4 regions of the Dactylosporangium sp. NPDC051484 genome follow, and region 3 is predicted to be linked to each of the others. Evidence: riboswitches for the same ligand, from Rfam matches in the RefSeq annotation. Region 3 holds a riboswitch; each other region holds the start of a gene.
What was found. A riboswitch is a leader RNA that binds a small molecule or an ion and turns the genes downstream of it on or off. The one in region 3 is predicted to bind cobalamin.

Region 1 (4,688 bases), on a different contig from region 3:
TCGACGATCTCGGTGCACAGGTTCGACAGGTGGATGGTGTTGCCCGGCTTGCCGGTCTGGTTCGACAGGCGGTTGGAGGCGTCCTTGAACGTCATCCAGCCGTTGCCGGTCTGCGCGAGGGTGCGCATCATCTTGCCGTAGAGCTCGCGGGCCTTGACGGTCCGCACGGCCTGCTTCTCCGCCGCCCGGTACGCCTCGTCGAACTCGGCCCCGAACAGGTCGGGCAGCTCGGGGGCGTCGGACGGGTCGATGAGCGACCACTCGGCGTCGGCCTCGACGCGGCGCATGAACTCGTCCGGGATCCAGTTGGCCAGGTTGAGGTTGTGGGTGCGGCGGGACTCCTCGCCGGTGTTGTCACGCAGCTCGAGGAACTCCTCGATGTCGGGGTGCCACGGCTCCAGGTAGACGCACGCCGCGCCCTTGCGCCGCCCGCCCTGGTTCACCGCGGCGACGCCGGCGTCGAGGGTCTTGAGGAAGGGCACGATGCCGTTGGATTTCCCATTGGTACCGCGGATGAGCGCGCCCCGCCCCCGCACGCGCGACCACGAGATGCCGATGCCGCCGGAGAACTTCGACAGCTTCGCCACCTGGTGATACCGCTCATAGATGGAGTCCAGCTCGTCGAGCGGCGAGTCCACCAGGAAGCACGAGGACATCTGGGTGTGCCGGGTGCCCGAGTTGAACAGCGTCGGCGAGCTCGGCAGGTATGCCAGGCTGGACATCAGCCGGTAGAAGCCGATCGCCTCCGCCGGCGTCTGCGACAGCCCGCACGCCACGCGCAGCAGCCAGTACTGCGGCGTCTCGACGACCAGCCGGGTCTCGGGGTGGCGCAGCAGGTATCGGTCGGCGACCGTGCGCAGGCCGAAGTACTCGAAACGCAGGTCCCCGTCGAGGTCGACGGCGTCGTCGAACTTGCGGGCGTTGCGGGCCACGAACGCGGCCGTCTCGTCGCCGATCAGCCCCTGCTGGTGGCCATACCGGATCGACTGGCTGAAGCTGGCGATGCCCTGCCCGCGGACCTCCTTGTCGACGAACGCGGCCAGGAGACGGGCGGCGAGACGGGAATACTGCGGCTCCTCGCCGATGAGCTCGGCGGCGGTCTGGATCGACAGCTTGTCCAGCTCGGCGGTGGTGGCGCCGTCGTACAGGCCACTGATCGTCTTCGTGGCCACCCGCAGCGGGTCGATCTCATCCAGCTCGCCGACCCACCGCTCGACCGCCTTGACGATCTTGTTGACGTCGACCGGCTCCAGGTCGCCGTTGCGCTTGCGGACCTGCATAGCATGCCGCCGCTGCTCCGGCGCCCCCTGACCGGGCGCGGCCTTGTCCTGCGTGACCGTCATGTGTGTCCCCCTCGTCACCCGTATGCCGACTCCGGACGGGCGCGCAGGGGACGACGTCACCGGACCACGGCATGCGCCGTCATCTGGCGTCGGCGTCGACCGTCCCGCGCGGTCTCCGACCACTGCGGGCCGATGTGGCCCGCAGTGCGCTGGCAGGTCTTCGGACTCGCGGGCATGACCGGACTCGGTCGCCTACCGGCCGTCGCTTCCCAGACCGTGCGGCCCAGTGCTCGATGACGGCTTTCGTTCCCACTTACCGCTGCGGGGCAGTCCCGGACTCACACCGGGTTCCCTCTTGCGATGCCCGTCCTGGCGGGACGGGCGAACCAGCTGCGGGCAACACCATATATGGGATTCGCTGAGAATAGGAACACCAGATCGTGTGTCGGCGTGTCGCGTGCGTCGCATCACCGTGCGTGACGCCCGAGTGGAGGTCGCCGTGGTGGCATGCGGCGGCGAACGGCGGCCAGGCAAGCCCTGGCCGCCGTCAGTTGCCGTGCCCCGGGGACCTCGCGGCCCGCAGGCCCGCCGCGAGGATCTGCAGGTCCGACCCGACGATCAAGTACCCGGCCCCCGCCAGTCCCTGCGCGGAGGCGGCGTCCACGCTCGCAGACCAGCCGCCGAAGGCCGCCCCTGCCGCCCGCGCGGCCGACGCCACCCGCTCCACCTGTGCTGACAGCTCGTCGCTGGAGGGCAGGCCCAGGCTCACCGACAGGTCGGTGGTGCCGACGAACGCCACGTCCAGGCCGTGGAGCACGTCAGGCCATGGCTCGGCGATCGCGGTCTCGATCTGACCGACCAGCATCGGCGGAGCCTCGGCCTCCGACTGCAGGAAATCCCGCAGTGAGGTAGCGCCGAAACCGGCCACCCTGTTGGCGAGGCTGACCGATCGCTCACCGGACGGGGCGAAGCGCGTCGCGGCCACCAGGCGACGCGCCTGCTCGGCGGTGCGCAGCATCGACAGCTGGATGCCGGCCGCCCCGTTCTCCAGCAGCCGCGCGATCAGCGCCGGCTCGACGGCCGGGACGCGGACCAGCGCCGGTATGCCACAGACCTCGGCGTGCCGAACCAGGCCGATGGCGTCGGCCTCGCCGAGCGTCGAGTGTTCGAGGTCGACGACGACGAAGTCGAATCCCGCGTACGCCGCCATTTCGACGACGTCGGCGTTGGCCAGCTTCACGAAGGTGCCGACCAGGCGGTGACCGGCCGCCAGTTCGGCCCTCAAGGTACGCCGGAGTCCGTGGACCGAAGTCATGCCGAAGCGCCGCCCCGCCACGGGACGGTCTGCACCCGGGCGCCGTTGCGGATGACGATGGCCGGCTCGAAGCGCGGCGCGACGATGGAGTTGCCGGCCGCGTCTGGCAGCTCGACCTCACTCGTCTCGGTCAGCACCGTGACGTCCGCCCGGCCACCGACTTCGAGCCGGCCGTAGCCCTCGGCGTCCAGGCCGAGCAGGGCCGCGGGCGTGACCGTCGCGCGACGAATGCACTCCTCGAACGGCGCGCCGAGCGCCACCAGCTTGGAGATGCTGGTGAGCAGGTCGAAGACCGGGCCGCGCCAGTTTCGGGCGCTGGTGTCCGAGCTGAGGATGTCGGGCAGGAAGCCGGCGCTGATCGCGCGCCTGGCCACCTCGAAGCTGAGGTTGCTCTTGCCGTGCGCCGAGTCGAACAGCACGCCACGCTCGCGCGCCGCGAGCACCTGGGGCAGCACGGCGTCGCCGTCGAGGATGCCGTGCGGCTTGCCGGTGTAGCAGTGCGCGACGACGTCACCGGGGCGCAGGAAGTCCAGGACCACGGGCAGCGGCGCCTCGGTCTCACCGATGTGCACCATCAGCGGCAGCCTTGCCTGCTCGGCGAGGACGATCGACTTCTTGAGCAACGCCTCCCAGTGGTGCCCGACGACATCCTCGGAGAGGCGGATCTTGAAGCCGCGCACCACATCCGGGTTCTCCTCCGCGGTCGCCAGAGCGTCCTCGACCACGAGCGTGTCCGGGTTCATCAGCTCGCCGAAGCGGAAGTCGATGAGGCCGAGCACCGACACGTTGAGGAAGTTCACGACGCGCAGGTCGTTGGCCTCGACGACCAGCTTGCGGAACGCGGGGAACGTCGAGGCCCCCGCCGTACCCGCGTCAGCCACCGCGACGACGCCGCGACGCAGGTGGGCCTCCTCAGCCGGCGCGCCCACCTTCGACACGTGCTGGAAGATGTGGCTGTGCCCCTCGACCAGACCGGGCACCACGGTCGAACCTGTGCAGTCCAGAATCTGTACGCCCCGCGCCGCCAGGTCCGGGCCGATCGCGGCGATCCGGGTGCCGCTGATCGCGACGTCGCAACGCGTGTTGGTACCGGAGGCGGGATCCAGAACGGTGCCACCGGCAAGGACGAGATCAAACTTCAGCAGACTTGGATCTGACACTGGGGACCTCACAGGGTTCGCACGTTGCCGTGGCGGACAGGTAATGAATCAATGCGTGTGGCTTGCCGATCAGCCCGCGCCCGGGCGATCGCACGATGGCGCCTCGACGGTCGTGACGAGCGGCAGGACGGGGCCGACCTCGACGCGGATCCGGTCACCGGGCACGAGGTAGCTGCCGCGATCCTGACCGGTGCCGGCGGGGGTACCCGTCAGCACGACATCGCCCGGCTCCAGCGCTGCGAACCAGGAGATGCGCGCCAGCAGGTCGGGCACGCTGAAGATCATGCCGTCGCTGGTGTCCTCCTGGCGCAGCTCGCCGTTGAGCCAGGTACGGATCGGAATGCGGTCGCGGTCGGCGAACTCGTCCACCGTGCACACCGAAGCACCGAGCGGATTGAAGCCTGGGAAGCTCTTGGCCAGCGTGGGTGCGGCCGTGGCACGCATGACGTCGCGCGCCGTCATGTCGTTCGCGGCGGTGATACCGGCAACGCTCGGCCACACCTGCTCGGCAGCGGCGCGGTAGAGACGCCGGCCGATGACGATCGCTATCTCCCCCTCGTAGTCCATCTCGGCCGTCCGTCCGGCCGGGATCGCCACTTCGGCGTCCGGCGCCAGCACGGCCGACGGCGCGCCGAGGTACAAGATCGGCTCACTCGGCAGGCCACGGCCGGTATGCGCGGCCTTTGACCGGTAGTTGAGTCCGACACCCCAGACCGACCGAGGCGTACCCAAGGGAGCGAGCAGCGCCGCGCCTTGCAGCGACACGCGCCGACGCACCGCGCCGCGGGTCAGAACATCCAGCGATCCCGTTGCTTCGATGACCGCACCAACATGTGGAAACGGCGTGTCGAGGACGGCGATCTCGTCGTTCTCGACACGCCCGACGCCGAACAGAGTAGACACCACCTGCACAGAAGTCATCTTTCAATG
Region 2 (4,688 bases), on a different contig from region 3:
TCCCGCGAGCAGCACCGTGGCAGACGACTGCGCTCCCGCGCCGCGCCAGGTGGGCGGCGACGGGCGGCCCGGTCCCGTCCCGAAGCGTCGTCGCGCGTCCACGCCACAGCTGCGCCGGCCCGCCGGCCCGGCAACGCACCGAATGATAGGCGGCAATATACGGCCCCCGGTGCAGCGCAGCCGCCTTTCGGCAATGCCGCGCACGGCCGATCGGCATTTCCGCCGAATGCTCCACAAGGCGAGAACAAGCAACCACTGTCCCCATGGACCACCGGCGCCAATTCCCGAATGTCTCGATGCACGGTAGCGGTGACGCGACCGCGACCTGTATCACCTTCCGCCTTGTCGAGGAGGCCACCGGCCGGTTGTTCAACGCTGCCGGTGTCGCAGAGCGGGTCGGCTGGCTCTGCGTAATCGTGCGGGACATGACCGGCCGGCTCCTCGATCGGCATTGGACGGCCGAAGCTCTGGCTGGGCATGCCTGCGGCGTGGACGTGGCGGGCGTTCGGCTGCCGTCCAACGGGTGGATAGCGCAGCGCCGGCTCGGCATGACCACGATCGCCCCGACCGGCATGGTCGTGTCGGACCGGGTCCGGCGGATCGCGGAGGAACACGCGGCATCGTCTTCGACACCCTCAACGGCCAACTCGACGTCGAAGCCCACGGCGGCCGCGCCCTGGCCGGCGTCATCTGGCGCAACCGAACTCTCGGCGGCCCAGCAAACGGTCCCTCATCGCCTACGACCACTGAATCTTCAAGGCATCAATCATCCAGATCGCCGGTTGCGTCGGGAGGTGGCCGAACTGCGGGCCGAGAAAGGAGATCCTGCGTTGGGCAGCCGCATATTTCGCCAGGGAGATGGATCGATGATCTGCCGGTGGCTGGCCAGTGAGGCGGACCGGCGGCGGCGTGTGGCCGCCGAGGACGCCTTGGCCGAGCGGATCGCCACGTTGCACGCGGCGTCCGGCGGCACCGATGGTTTCCCGCGTGTCGCCGTCGAGCTGCGCGAGCAGGGTGTGCGGGTCAAGCGCGAACGCGTCGAACGGATCATGCGTGAACGTGGGGTGGTCGGCCGGCACCAGCGGCGCCGCAAGCGCACCACGATCCCGGACCCGGCCGCCCCACCCGCGCCGGACCTGCTCGGCCCGCGACTTCACCGCCGGCGCGGTGCTCGGCGGGTGGGCCGCCTGCCAACGCCGCCAGTGATCACCGACCCCGGCTGCGGCGACCGCGCGGTCGACCCGACTGCGGCCACCCCACCGGCCGGGTCGGCCACCCCACCGCCCGGGTCGGCCACCCCACCGGCCGGGTCGGCCACCCCACCGGATGTGGTCGGCGACCCCACCGGATGTGGTCGGTTGTCCGTGACTCGTGTCGGCCGTGCGGGACCATCACTCAGGATGTCGCCGAAGCCGTGCGGACGGTTGTACTCAGTGTCGCCACGAGCGCGAGAAGTGTCAGCCATCCGGCCAGGACGATGGTCAGTGCCGGTGCTCCCAGCAGCGCGATCAAGGCGCCGCTGGCCATGGTGCCCATCGCTGCGCCTCCGGTGGTGAGCGTGTCGATCGCGCTGGTGACTCGGCCGCGCAGGGCGTCGGGGGTGACGGCGAGCCGATAGGAGTCGAGGGCGACCATGTAGACGGGCGAGACCACCGACTCCACGAACGCCACGACCAGCAGCAGCCACCACGTCCGCGCCACCGCGTAGAACGGAAAGGCCGTCGCCTCGACCCACAGCATCGTGACGGACAGGGCCCCGAGCGGAAACCGGCGGGTGAGCGCGGGTGCCAGCAGGCTGCCGAGCAGGGCGCCGGCGCCCGCGCCGGTGAACACCATGCCGACCTGGGTGGGGTTCGCGTCCAGTTGCCTGGCCAGCATGATGATCAGCAAGTAGCCGGCGCCGTACCGCAGGCTGTCTGCGGCATCGAGCAGCGCCAGCGTCCGGATCACCGGTCTGCGCCACAGCCAGGCCAGCCCGCGACCGATGTCGATCACGAGTGCGCGCGGCGAAGCCGGCGTCGTGGCCCGTGCCTGCTGGAAGTCGGCGCGGATGCCGCGTAAGGACACGGCCGACGCCAGGAACGAAGCGGCGTTGAACGCGAACGGGAGCATCCGGCTCACGGCGAAGGCGATGCCCGCCACGGAGCCGCCGACGATGCGAAGCGTGTTGGACATCGCCCCGGCCGCGCCCAGCGCGCCGGGTAGGTCGCGGTTGCTGACGATGTTCGGCAACGCCGAACTGTTCGCCGCCCCGAACATGGTGCTGAGCACGCCGTTCAGCACCGCGACGGCATAGAGCTGCGGCATGCCGAGCATGCCGAACGCCGCGGCTACGGCAATGGTGGCGGTCAGCACGCCACGCCCGATCTCGCACCAGATCATCGTGGCCTTGCGATCCCAGCGGTCGGCCAGCGCGCCCGCCAGCAGTCCGAAGACGAGGTAGACCACGGTTTGCAGGCCGAGCAGGACACCCGCCTGCGTCGAGGACCCGGTCAGCGTGATGACCAGCAGAGGCAGCGCGAGGAACTGCAGCGAGTCGCCCAGCTGTGAGACCAGTCGTCCTCCCAGCAGCAGCCGGAAGTCGTGCTGACGCCACAGGGATCGAGGCGGCGTCGACGTGAGGTTGTCCATGGGGGATCCGTGTCGAAGCCTGACGGCTAGACGTCACTGGGCGAGAACATGAGCCAAGACCGTACGGGGCGACGCGACCGGCGGCAACACGAATTCCATCCACAGGTGTCAGGATGACGTGCCGGTCCTGCTGGCGGGAGCCGGCAAGGGTGCGGCGGTGGGGGCCATAACCTGCCGGGCGCAGGCAAGTGTGGCATGCCTCATTCGGATCTTGTCGGTGCGGTTGGCCTCTGCGTAGTCTGCCGGAGTCGTGGTGCTCGGGAAGTCCGGTGGAACGCCGGCGCGGCCCTCGCCACTGTGATCGGGAGTCTCCGGCATCCACCCTTGTGGGGTCACTGGGCAGTTCTGCCTGGGAAGGCCGGCCGGGGACGCACCTCCCGTCAGCCAGGAGACCGGCCACGGCACGCACGTGTACACCCTGTCCACGAGGTGCTGGAAGGCTGATGTTCCGCATGCTGTCCATTTTCCGGGCGGCGGCGCTGGTCGCCGTGCTGTCCCTTGCGCTCGCCGGTTGCGGCAGCGCCAATCCGGTCGCGACGTCCGACGAGCCCGCCGCCGAACAGACGTTGAAGTTCCTGACGGTCAACATGCCGAGGTCGCTCGATCCGGTCCACATCGACGCGCAGCGGATCCTCGAGAACGGCCTGGCCGAGTCCCTGGTCGTGCAGAACGACGACGCCACCCTGCGGCCAGGTCTGGCCACGTCATGGCGAACCGTCGAGCCCACCGTGTGGGAGTTCACACTCCACAGTGGTCTGAGGTTCTGGAGCGGGGCGCCGGTCGACGCCGCCGCGGTCAAGGCGTCCCTGGAGCGGCACAAGGCGAAGAACCCGCGCGCCAAGTCGATCCTCGGCGCGATGGAGTTCGCCGCGGCCGACGCCACCACACTGCGGATCACGACGAAGACTCCCGACCCCGGGCTGGCGTTCCGGCTCACCACGTACGGCATTCACAATGCCGCTGAGGCGGACCGGCGCGGCGACGAGTTCAACCGCGACCCCGACCTGACCGGGTTCATGAAGCCGGTCCAGTTCGTGCCGGGGGAGACGCTGGTCGCCGAGGCGAACCCGGACTACTGGGGCAAGCCCGAAGGCGGCATCAAGCTCAAGCGAATCGAGGCGCGGCTCGGCTCCGACCCGCAGGCCCGGATGCTCGCGCTGCGCTCCGGTGACGCCGACGCCGAGTTCAACGTCGAGATCGATCAGCGCCTGCAGTACGAGAAGTCCGGCACGAAATTCAGCGTGTACTCGCCGGCGCCGACCACCCGCAACATCTGGCTGAACACGACGAAGGTCCCCGCGTTGCGGGACAAGGCGGTCCGGCAGGCCCTCGATCTCGCGGCAGACCGCAAGGAACTGGTGGACGGGCTCAACCACGGCTACGCCAAGGCGGCGACCGGGCACTTTCCCGCCGGGCTGCCCTACGCCGTGGACTCCGGCACGACCACCGACGCCGCCAAGGCCGCGGCGATCCTCGACGCCGCCGGCTGGTCGCCCGGCCCGGACGGGGTACGGGCGAAGGACGGCACCCGGCTGCACTTCAAGATCCTGACGTACACCGTGTTCCAGCCCCTGGCGATCGCCTTGCAGAGCCAGTGGAAGAAGGTCGGTATCTCCACCGAGCTGGCCCCGGTCGAGACCACCGCCTCCAACCAGATGATGCTCGACGGCAACTTCGAGATCGCCACGTACTGCTCGTGCGGCTCGGCCACCGGCGACATCGCCGGACAGCTGCGCTCGTTCTACCGCACCGGCGTCGTGTCCAACTACGGCGGCTACAGCAACCCGCAGGCCGACGCGCTCATCGACCAGCTCGGCACCGAGTTCGACCCGGCGAAGCAGGCCGAACTGGCCAAGCAGGCGCAGCGAATCCTGCTCGACGATGTCGCGCTGGTCTACCTGTACGCCTCGACGCAGTGGGGTGCGGCCTACGCGCCCCGGGTGCGCGGCGTGGAGCCGAACCTGTCGCGGCGGATCCTGCCTGGCATGTGGCTGGCGCGGTAACCGGCCCGATGCTTCGCTACGTCGCCGTGCGGCTTGCCGCGACGGTGCCGGTAC
Region 3 (4,688 bases):
GCGGCCTGGCGCAGCCCGGCGGCCAGCGGCGTGCGGCCCCCGGTGCGCAACTCGGCGAGGCGCAGCACGCCGACCTCGTGGCTGGCGGTGGGCTCCAGGACGAGCGCGGCATCGCTGCCCCGGAACGCAATCATCCCGACCTTGTCCCGCCGCTGGTAGGCGTCGCGCAGCAAGGACAGGATCGCGGTCTTCACCACGCTCATCCGCTGGCGCGCCGCCATGGAGCCCGACGCGTCGACGACGAACAGCACGAGGTTGGCCTCGCGGCCGACCTTGACCGCCTCGCGCACGTCGCGGGCCTCGGCCCGGGTGGCGCCGCGCAGCGCGGCGGCGCGCACGGTGTCTGGCACGTGGAGGCTGGTGAGCTTGCCGCCGAGCGGGGCGCGGGAGCGCACGACCCGCCCGTGGCGCGAGAGCGCGGGCGATCGGCGTCCGGCGTGCGCGCCCGCCTGCCGGTTGGCGCGCCCGGCGATGCTGAGGAGCCTGGGTTTGTACGGCAGGCCCGCGAACGCCAGCGCACCGGGCGCCCCGACGCCGCCCTCTTGGGACATATCCGATAAATCTGATTCACCCTGTGAATCGGATTTATCGGATATGTCAGCATTCGAGCGATTTGTCGGCGGCTGGTGAGCGGCGTCGCCATCCGCGGCGCCGGCATCGGCGCTGTCCGACTGGCCTGCGGCGCCGTCAGGAACGCCCTCGGCACCGTCCGCGGAGTCGCCCGGCGAGCCTTCCGGTGCACCGTCCGGGGGCGTCGGGCCGCCGCCGTCGTCGTCCGGCGAGCCGCCCGGCGGGTCGTCGTCGTCCGGGCCGGCCTCCTGCTCCAGGACCTCCTCGAGGCGGTCGCGGCCCGCGCCCGGCGGGTCGAGCGGATCCCGGCGCCGACGGTGCGGCAGCGCCAGCCGCGCGGCGTCGCGCACTTCGTTCCTGGTCACCACGGTCCTGCCGTGCCACGCCGCCAGGGCCACCGCGGTCCGCGCGACGACGATGTCGGCGCGGAGGCCGTCCACGCGGTACGCCAGGCAGATCCGCGCGATCCGCTCCAGCTCCCGGTCGGGCAGCGCGACCGCGCCGAGGCGGGCCCGGGCGGCGGCGATGCGCCCGGCGAGCGCGGCGTCCTCCTCGACGTAGCGGGCGGCGAACGCGGCGGGGTCGGCCTCGTAGGCGAGGCGGCGGCGCACCACCTCGGCGCGCGGCGCGGCCTCCTGCGGCGCGGCGACGCCGACGACGAGCCCGAACCGGTCGACCAGCTGCGGGCGAGGCTCGCCCTCCTCCGGGTTCATCGTGCCGACGAGCAGGAACCGGGCGGCGTGCTTGACCGAGACCCCGTCCCGCTCCACGTGCGCGCGGCCCATCGCGGCGGCGTCGAGGAGCAGGTCGACGAGGTGGTCGGGCAGGAGGTTGACCTCGTCGACATACAGCACGCCCCGATGCGCGGCGGCCAGCAGGCCGGGCTCGTAGGCCTTGACCCCGTCGCCGAGCGCGCGCTGCAGGTCGAGGGTGCCGACCACCCGGTCCTCGGTGGCGCCGACGGGCAGCTCGACAAGGGCGGAGCGGCGGTGCTCGAAGCCGGCGCCGGGCGTGTGCGGGCCGTCGGGGCAGGCGGCGTCGGGCGCGGCCGGGTCGCAGGCGAACCGGCAGCCGGCGACGACCTCGACCTCGGGCAGCAGGGCGGCGAGGGCGCGCACCACCGTGGACTTGGCGGTGCCCTTCTCACCGCGCACGAGCACCCCACCGATCGCCGGAGACACGGCGGTGAGCAGGAGCGCCAGGCGCAGGTCGGCCAGGCCGACGACGGCCGAGAACGGATACGGCGGCGTCACGGGCACACATCCCTTCGGCGGGTCCGCGCCCGCGAGGCGGTTGAACAACGGCGGCCGGAGTCTCCTGACTCCCGGATCGCCGCCACACCTCGACGTCCCGGTCACAGTGGCGGGACCGTCCCGGATTCGCACCGGGTTCCTCCGTATACCGCTTCCGGTCATCGTGTCCCACGGGCCCCGGGGCCGTCAACGTAATGCGGTGTGACCCTCACGATGGGCGGCGGCGGACGGTGGGGCGGGTATGCGGCGCCGGTGGGACCCGGCCGCCCGGACCGCGCTGTGCGTGCCGCTCGTGGCGATCGCGCTGGTCGCCGGGCTCCCGCGCGATGTGGTGTGGCGGCATCAGCCGCGGACGGGCACTTGGCGGCGCTTCTTCTTCGGCGCCGCCACCGGAGCGCGCCGGGCCGCGGCCACGATCATGAAGGCGACGCCCGCGATGATCGCGCCCGGGATCAGCCAGTCGGTGAGCACGAACGGGGTCTGCGCAGCCGCGCGCGGCGCCGGGCCCGGATCCGTGCCGACGTCCGGGAAAAGGCCGGGCGTCGAGGAGGGCGCCGCGGTCGCGCCGGAGTGCGCACCGGCCAGCGCCGCCGACGGGCCCGAGGTCGGGGCGGTCCAGCCGGGCGGGGGCTGCGTGACCGGGCCCGAGTACGTGAACTTCAGCGTGCCCTTGACCGGCTCGCCGTCCGAGGCCACGGACTGGTACGCCATCGTGTACACGCCCTGCTCCGGCCAGTGCGAGACGTCGATGATCGCCGGGTATCCGGTGTTGAACACGCGCGGCTCGAACTTGCCGTCGACCAGGTAATACTCCTCGACCGGCTTGTCGAGGCGCTTCGGCTGGCCCGTGCGCCACGCGCCCTCGACGCGCCGGCCGGACGGCGTGGTGAGCGTGAACCACGCATACGAGACGGGCGTCTCCGTGAAGTACAGCGTCAGATCGGCCCTGGGCTGGCCGACCGTGCTGTCGGCGACCGGGTCGGACATGGCGAGCTGGCCGTGCGCCGCGGCCGGGGACGCCGGCAGCAACAGGGCGGCGACCACCGCCAGGACGGCCAATCCGCGCACCGGCAAACGCATCGACCCATGATGGCGGGTTCCGCAGTGCGCGACAAGCCGCTAAATTCACAGCCCTGACAAACCCCGCCGCCGACGGGAGACCAACCGTTGCCGAACGCCCGACCGACCGCCCGCGCCGGCCTCACCCTCGCCGCGCTGCTCGCGTTCGCCGCCGCCTGCGGCGACGACCCCTCCCCCGCCGCCGCGCCGACCACCGCGGCTGCGGCGCCGCAGTCATCCGCCACCACCGCGGCCCCGGGATCCGGCGCGCCCTCGCCGCCGGTCGCCACCGGCTCGCCGGTGCCGTCGCGGCCGGCCGTGGACAAGGACCTCGTGTACACCATCGCCAAGCGCCGGGCCAACCCGCCGGCGGGGCGCGTCGAGGTCACCCGGGGTGACGTCGTGCGCATCACGGTGACCAGCGACGAGGCCGACCAGGTGCACGTCCACGGCTATGACGCCGAGCTCGCCCTCGCCGCCGGGCAGCCGGGCTCGATCACGCTCACCGCCGAGCGCACCGGCCTGTTCGAGGTCGAGACGCACAAGTCGCACCTGGTGCTGTTCCAGCTCGTGGTGCGCTGATGGGCCCGGCGGACGTGCTCGCCCACGGCGTGGGCGGGCGGCAGGACCTGCCGCTGACCCCGGCGCAGCTGACGGTCGGCGCGGCGCTCGCGCTCGTGGTGTCGTTCGTGGTGCTGGGCGTGGCCTGGCGGGAGCCGCGCATCGACCCCGACGCGGGCCGCCCCGTGCCCGCGTGGCTGTCGAGGGCGGCCGGGGCCCTCGCCTGGCCCCTGCGCGTCGCGGGTGTTCTGCTCGTCGTGGTGCTGCTGGTGCAGTTCACGAAGCCCGACGACGAGAACAACCCCGCCGCCGGCCTGGTGTATGTCCTGTTCTGGGTCGGGCTGGTCCCGCTGTCGCTGCTGCTGGGCCCGGTCTGGCGCAGGCTCAACCCGCTGCGCGCGATCGTGGCCGTGATCCGGCGCGACGGCGGCCGCCCGCTGCCCGCCGGGCTCGGGTACTGGCCGGCCGCCGCGGGCCTGTTCGCCTTCGTCTGGCTCGAGCTCGTCGCGCCCGACCGCGCCACGCTGCCGGTGTTCGGCGCGTGGCTGGCCGTCTACGCGGCGGCGATGCTGGCCGGCGGCCTCGTCTACGGCACCGCCTGGTTCGACCGCGGCGACGCGTTCGAGGCGCTCAGCGACCTCGTCGGCCGGCTCGCGATCGTCGGCCGCCGTCGCGACGGCGCGCTCGTGTGGCGCAACCCGCTCGACGGCATCGCTGGCCTGAACGCCGCGCCCGGCCTGGTCGCCGTCGTCGTGGTCCTGCTGGGCGCGACGTTCTACGACGCCATGTCCGGCGCACTGTTCTGGCTGCGCTTCACCCAGGAGAACGGCCTGCCCGCCCCGGTCACCGGCACGCTGGGCCTGCTGGCGGTCACCGGGGCGGTGGCCGCGGCGTACCGGACTGCCACCCGGGCCGCCGGCCGCCGCGGGCGCACCTCGGCGGACCGCGCGGCGGGCGAGCTCGCCCACTCGATCGTGCCGATCGCGGTCGGCTACGTGGTCGCGCACTACTGGTCGCTGTTCGTCCTGGAGGGCCAGCGCACGGTCGCGCTGCTGTTCGGCGCCGAGGACTTCAAGGTGTACAGCGGGATCATCACCCCGACCGGCGTCGCCAACCTGCAGGTGACGGTCATCGTGCTCGGCCACCTGGTCGGCACGGTGCTCGCCCACGATCGCGCCCTGCGGATGTTCCCGCGCGCGCAGGCGGTCACGGGACAGCTGCCGCTGCTGGGCCTCATGGTGGTGT
Region 4 (4,688 bases), on a different contig from region 3:
CGCACGTGGAGAGGTGCGCGTCGAGCGTGGCCGCCTCGGCGTCGTCGAGGCCGCCGAGGACGTATGCCCCGAGCAGCCCGCGAACCGCTTCGTGCCCGGCGCTCACCGAAGCACTCCCATCTCCTCGAACACCACACGCAGCGCGCGGACCGCGTAGTACGCGCGCGACTTGACGGTGCCCTCCGGTACCGCCAGCCGTTTGGCGGTGTCGGCGACGGTGCGGCCGTCGTAGTAGACCGACCTGATCACCTCGCGGTGCTCGGCGGAGAGGCGCTCGAGCGCGGCGCGGATGAGCCAGCCCTCGACCAGCTCGTCGACGTTGCCGGGGTCGGCGACGGCGGCGACCGCGTCGGGGTCGCTGACGAGCCTCGGACGGCGCTGGTCGGCCCGCCACGCGTTGCTGACCACGTTGCGGGCGATGGTGAGCAGGTACGCCCGGGTCGTGTCCCGCGTGACGTCGATGCGCTCGATGTGCCGCCACGCGCGCAGGAGCGTGTCCTGCACGAGGTCCTCGGCGCGGTGGCGGTCCCGTTCGTACCGCGAGACGAAGGCGAGCAACACACCGTAATGCTCGGTGTACAGCGCGGTCATGAGCTCCTCGTCGCGCGTCACCACAGCCCCTCTCGACAGCCTCCCCACACGGGTCTACACCACGAGACGGTTCAGGGTTCAACCAAACCGCAGCCGATAGGGTACGGGCGTGAACCCGTACTTCGTCTGGGAGGACCACGAGGCCGGGGCCGGCTGGCGCCCGTTCGCCGAGCTGCTGGAGCCCGGCGTGCTGGCGGAGCGGGTGGCGGTGTCGCGGCAGGGGCTGGTCGCGATGTACGGGCTCGCCGAGGACGCCGTGCCGGAGCGCGTGGTCGCGTCCGTGCTGTTCCTCGGGTACGCGTCGCGGCTCGTGTCGCCGCTGCTGGCGGAGTCCCTGCACGGGACGATCCGCGGGGTGACGCCGGCCGACCTGTGGTGGCGGCCGGTGCCTGGCGGGCCACTGCCGGTCGCCGCGCTGGCGGTCGAGGCGCGCCCGGCCGCGGACCTGTTCGACGTGGCGGTGCTCGGCCTGGTGGCCCCGCTGCTGGAGGTGTTCCGGGCGCGGTTCCGGCTCTCGCCGCGGGTGCTGTGGGGCAACGTCGCGTCCGCGCTCGGCGGGGCGGCCGGGCAGCTGCCGGAGGGCGCGTGGCCGGCAGTGGCGGACCTGCTGGGCAGGCCGCCACTGGCCGGCATGGCGATCGTCGGGCAAGCAAGCGCCGGGCAGAGGTCGCTACGCCGTCGTAGTTGCTGCCTGTACTACCGCATCCCCGGCGGCGGCACGTGCGGCGACTGCGTGCTCAGGCCGGCGTGACCGCCACCGGGCGCTCCGCGACCCGCGGCCGCTCCAGCAGGCGTTCGGCGGACGCGCCGAAGACGAGCCCGATCGCGGTCCACATCAGCAATTGAGCGCCGGCCGCGTACAGGCGGAACTCGTAGAGCAGGTCGGCCGGGAAGCCCGGGAAGATGATCTTCCCGCTACTGTCGAGCAGCGGCGGGGGCGTCTCGGTCGACTGGCCCAGCTCCTTGTTGGCGTCCAGGTCACCGAGGTTCGGCAGCAGCACGAACAGGATGCCGATCGCGAGCGCGTAGGCGCCGACGGCCAGCAGGGCCGCGTTCCACGTGCCGAAACGCGGCTGCAGCCGGCGGCCGAGCCAGGTCGCCAGGATCATGAGCACCACGGAGGCGCCGGTCAGCACGAGGTACAGCGAGCTGCGCAGCCCGATCGTGGCGTCGTTGCCGACCGCCGGCGGATTCGTGGGGTACTTCAGGAACGGCACCAGGAAGACCCCGGTGAACGCCGCCGCGGCCACCAGCAGGGCGAGCGGCCGGGCCCGGATGCGCCCGACCCGGCCGAGGCAGATCGCATACGCGACGGCGAACAGGGCGCCCATCGCGACGCCGAAGAGGATCAGTGCCGCGCCGATGCCGACGTTCTCCTGGATGGCGCGGCTGAAGATCTCGTGCTCGTGCCCCTCACCCAGGGCGTGCGAGCGGCCATCCTCGTAATCGATGGCCTGCTGGATCAGGGGCTCGGCGAGGATGCGGGCGAAGACGAACGCGAGCACGCCACCGACTGCGCCGGCCAGCAGGCCGCGCAGGATGAGTCGCTTTTCCATTGTGGGCGGGAGCCTGCTCAGTGGCAGGGGAAGCCGAGGAAGTGGCGGCCGTCGTGCACGAACTCGTGCAGGTGGGTGTCGCTGCCGAAGATCGACACCGCGCCCTGGTCGATGCCCACGAAGTAGTAGACCAGCAGGGCGAGCAGCGCGGTGCCGCCCAGCCAGAACAGCGAGCGGGAGATCGGCAGGACCAGCGGGGTCGTGGTCGCCTGGGGCGTCTCGGCACTGGAGATGGAGCTCATCTGTGGCCTCCTTCAGGGATCGTGCGTCCCTCGTGTGGATGGGGAGTCGTGGCGGCGGAGTATCCTGACTCACCGCGAGAGGCGGCTCACAGTGGCGCGACCGTGCTGGACTTGCACCAGCTTCCCTCACCCCGTCACACGTCAGACACTAAGAGTCGGGCGCTCCTTACGTCAATCGGGCCGGCACCCGTAGGCACCGGCCCGTGGCCATTCACACACACTTCACACACGCACGCCCGGCGGGATCACTCCGAAGATGAGGGCCGTGGACCCCGACCCCTTGTGGTTGATGAACCCGCCGCAGAGCACCGACCCGCCCGTCGCCGGGAACCGCGCGAGCCCGGCGAGAATCTCCAGGCTGACCCGGTGCCGCCGGTACACCAGCAGCGAGGCGCGGTACTCCGGGTCGGTGCCCAGGTCGGGGCCGAACGTGTCGATCCCGGTGCCGCCGTTGTGGCCGATCCGGCCGGTGTCGATGAACCACTGCACGGTCTCCGGCGCGAAGCCGGGCTGGTGCAGCACGCCGTCGGCGTCGAGGTTCGGGAAGGCCGGGGTGCCCCACTTGTACTCCCAGCCGGTCCACATGATGATCATGGACTCGTCGGGGATGCGGCCGTGGCAGCGCTCCCACTGCTTCACGTCGTTGACGGTCAGCGCGTAGTCGGCGTTGCGCGCGCACTTGTCCCGCACGTCGATCTTCACCGCCGGCAGGAACAGGTCGTTGGGGTCGAGCTCGTCGGCGAGCGGCTCGCCGGCGTTGAAGTGGCCGGGCGCGCCCCAGTGCGTGCCGGTCGCCTCGCCCTCCCGGACGTACTGCAGGTAGTACCCCTCGTTCTCGATCGTGGCGATGGTCTCCAGCGTGAACTCGGGGTCGCCGGGGTAGATGTTCGTCTTCGCCGGGTCGTTGACGTGCGACAGGCTGATCAGGCGGGTCTTGCCGGGCCGCAGCGCGGCGCCACCGGCGGGGGCCGCCGAGGCGGTCCCGGCGAGCCCGGCGGCGCCGGCGACGGCTCCGCCGGCCGCCGCCAGCAGGTGTCTTCTCTGCATAGTTCTCGAATCGTCCCTTCGCATCCGTGCACGACGATGTCGCTGCCGACTGTAGGGCCTTCGGCGCCACCCGTCCGGGACCTTCGGCCCGGCCCGGCGCGCGCCCGCTCGCCTACGATCGCGCCGGCGGGTGATCTTTCGCGAGATCGGGGAACCTTCGCCGTGCCGCGTGCGACTAAGGGAAGACCGACGGATCCGGAAGGTGGCCGCGTGTCCAAACGACAACGCGACTCGCGTGAATACGCGCGCCGAATGCGAATGATCCAGGAGCGGGCGACCGCCCGGCGCGGCCGGATGCGCGTGGCGTACTCCGCCATCGGCGTGGTGCTGCTGATCTTCGCCGTGATGATCGTGGTCAAGCTCGGCAGCGCCGGCGGCGGACAGGAGGCGCCGAGCGCGATCCCCACCGGCACCGCAGCCGCCGAGATCGTCCAGGGGGTGACGACGGTGCCGGCCGCGACGCTGGACTCCGTCGGCAAGGGCTCCACCCAGGTGCTGCCCTCGGTGATCACCGGCCAGCCCCCGCTCACCGACGGCGGCAAGCCGCTCATCCTGTACGTCGGCGCCGAGTACTGCCCGTTCTGCGCCGCGCAACGCTGGCCGGTGGTCGTCGCGCTGTCGCGGTTCGGCACGTTCAACAACCTCGGGCTGACCACGTCGGCGGCCGACGACGTGTTCCCGAGCACGCCGACCCTGTCGTTCCACGGCACCACGTACACCAGCCAGTACATCGCCTTCCAGGGCGTGGAGACGTCCACGAACGTGCGCAAGAACGGCCAGTACGAGCCGCTGGACAAGCTCACCGACACGCAGGCGCAGATCTTGCAGAAATACAACGCGCCACCGTTCGTACCGAAGGACTCCGCCGGCTCGATCCCGTTCATGGACTTCGGCAACAAGGCGGTGCTGAGCGGCGCCACGTTCAGCCCCCAGCTGCTGCAGGGGCACACGTACGAGCAGGTGGTGAGCGCGATCCGGGACCCGGACAGCCAGCTCGGCCGGGCCGTCACCGGCAACGCCAACGCCTTGACCGCCCTGATCTGCCGGATGACGGGCAACCAGCCCACCGACGTGTGTTCCAGCGCCGCCGTGCAGGCATTCCAGGGGGAGTTCGCCAATGTCGGCAAGTGAAGCCGCGATCGACCGGCGGCTCGTACAGTCCTGGGTGCCGATCACGTCGCTGGTGCTCGCCGTGGCCGGCCTGGCCGTCTCGGTGTACCTCACGATCGAACACTTCACCTCGTCGACCACC

Region 1: another riboswitch for cobalamin. It lies ahead of AB0367_RS04490 (ribonucleoside-diphosphate reductase subunit alpha); the one in region 3 lies ahead of AB0367_RS06925 (VWA domain-containing protein).
Region 2: another riboswitch for cobalamin. It lies ahead of AB0367_RS31820 (ABC transporter substrate-binding protein); the one in region 3 lies ahead of AB0367_RS06925 (VWA domain-containing protein).
Region 4: another riboswitch for cobalamin. It lies ahead of AB0367_RS21150 (CbtB-domain containing protein); the one in region 3 lies ahead of AB0367_RS06925 (VWA domain-containing protein).

What each region holds. Positions count from the first base shown of each region.
Region 1 is NZ_JBFAZX010000002.1:116,869-121,556, forward strand. Features, by position in the region: gene AB0367_RS04490 (ribonucleoside-diphosphate reductase subunit alpha) at 1-1,343, opposite strand, end outside; cobalamin riboswitch at 1,477-1,689, opposite strand; gene AB0367_RS04495 (aldolase/citrate lyase family protein) at 1,831-2,568, opposite strand; gene AB0367_RS04500 (amidohydrolase/deacetylase family metallohydrolase) at 2,595-3,758, opposite strand; gene AB0367_RS04505 (fumarylacetoacetate hydrolase family protein) at 3,828-4,670, opposite strand.
Region 2 is NZ_JBFAZX010000029.1:52,645-57,332, reverse strand. Features, by position in the region: partial or broken gene AB0367_RS31830 (hypothetical protein) at 264-1,031, shown strand; gene AB0367_RS31825 (MFS transporter) at 1,396-2,631, opposite strand; cobalamin riboswitch at 2,866-3,047, shown strand; gene AB0367_RS31820 (ABC transporter substrate-binding protein) at 3,075-4,634, shown strand; gene nikB (nickel ABC transporter permease) at 4,643-4,688, shown strand, end outside.
Region 3 is NZ_JBFAZX010000003.1:124,855-129,542, reverse strand. Features, by position in the region: gene AB0367_RS06925 (VWA domain-containing protein) at 1-1,823, opposite strand, end outside; cobalamin riboswitch at 1,858-2,026, opposite strand; gene AB0367_RS06920 (copper resistance protein CopC) at 2,166-2,903, opposite strand; gene AB0367_RS06915 (hypothetical protein) at 2,991-3,464, shown strand; gene AB0367_RS06910 (hypothetical protein) at 3,464-4,688, shown strand, end outside.
Region 4 is NZ_JBFAZX010000012.1:90,387-95,074, reverse strand. Features, by position in the region: gene AB0367_RS21170 (zf-HC2 domain-containing protein) at 1-106, opposite strand, end outside; gene AB0367_RS21165 (sigma-70 family RNA polymerase sigma factor) at 103-612, opposite strand; gene AB0367_RS21160 (ferric iron reductase) at 701-1,342, shown strand; gene AB0367_RS21155 (CbtA family protein) at 1,329-2,147, opposite strand; gene AB0367_RS21150 (CbtB-domain containing protein) at 2,165-2,389, opposite strand; cobalamin riboswitch at 2,422-2,557, opposite strand; gene AB0367_RS21145 (cyclase family protein) at 2,612-3,436, opposite strand; gene AB0367_RS21140 (DUF929 family protein) at 3,647-4,567, shown strand; gene AB0367_RS21135 (vitamin K epoxide reductase family protein) at 4,554-4,688, shown strand, end outside.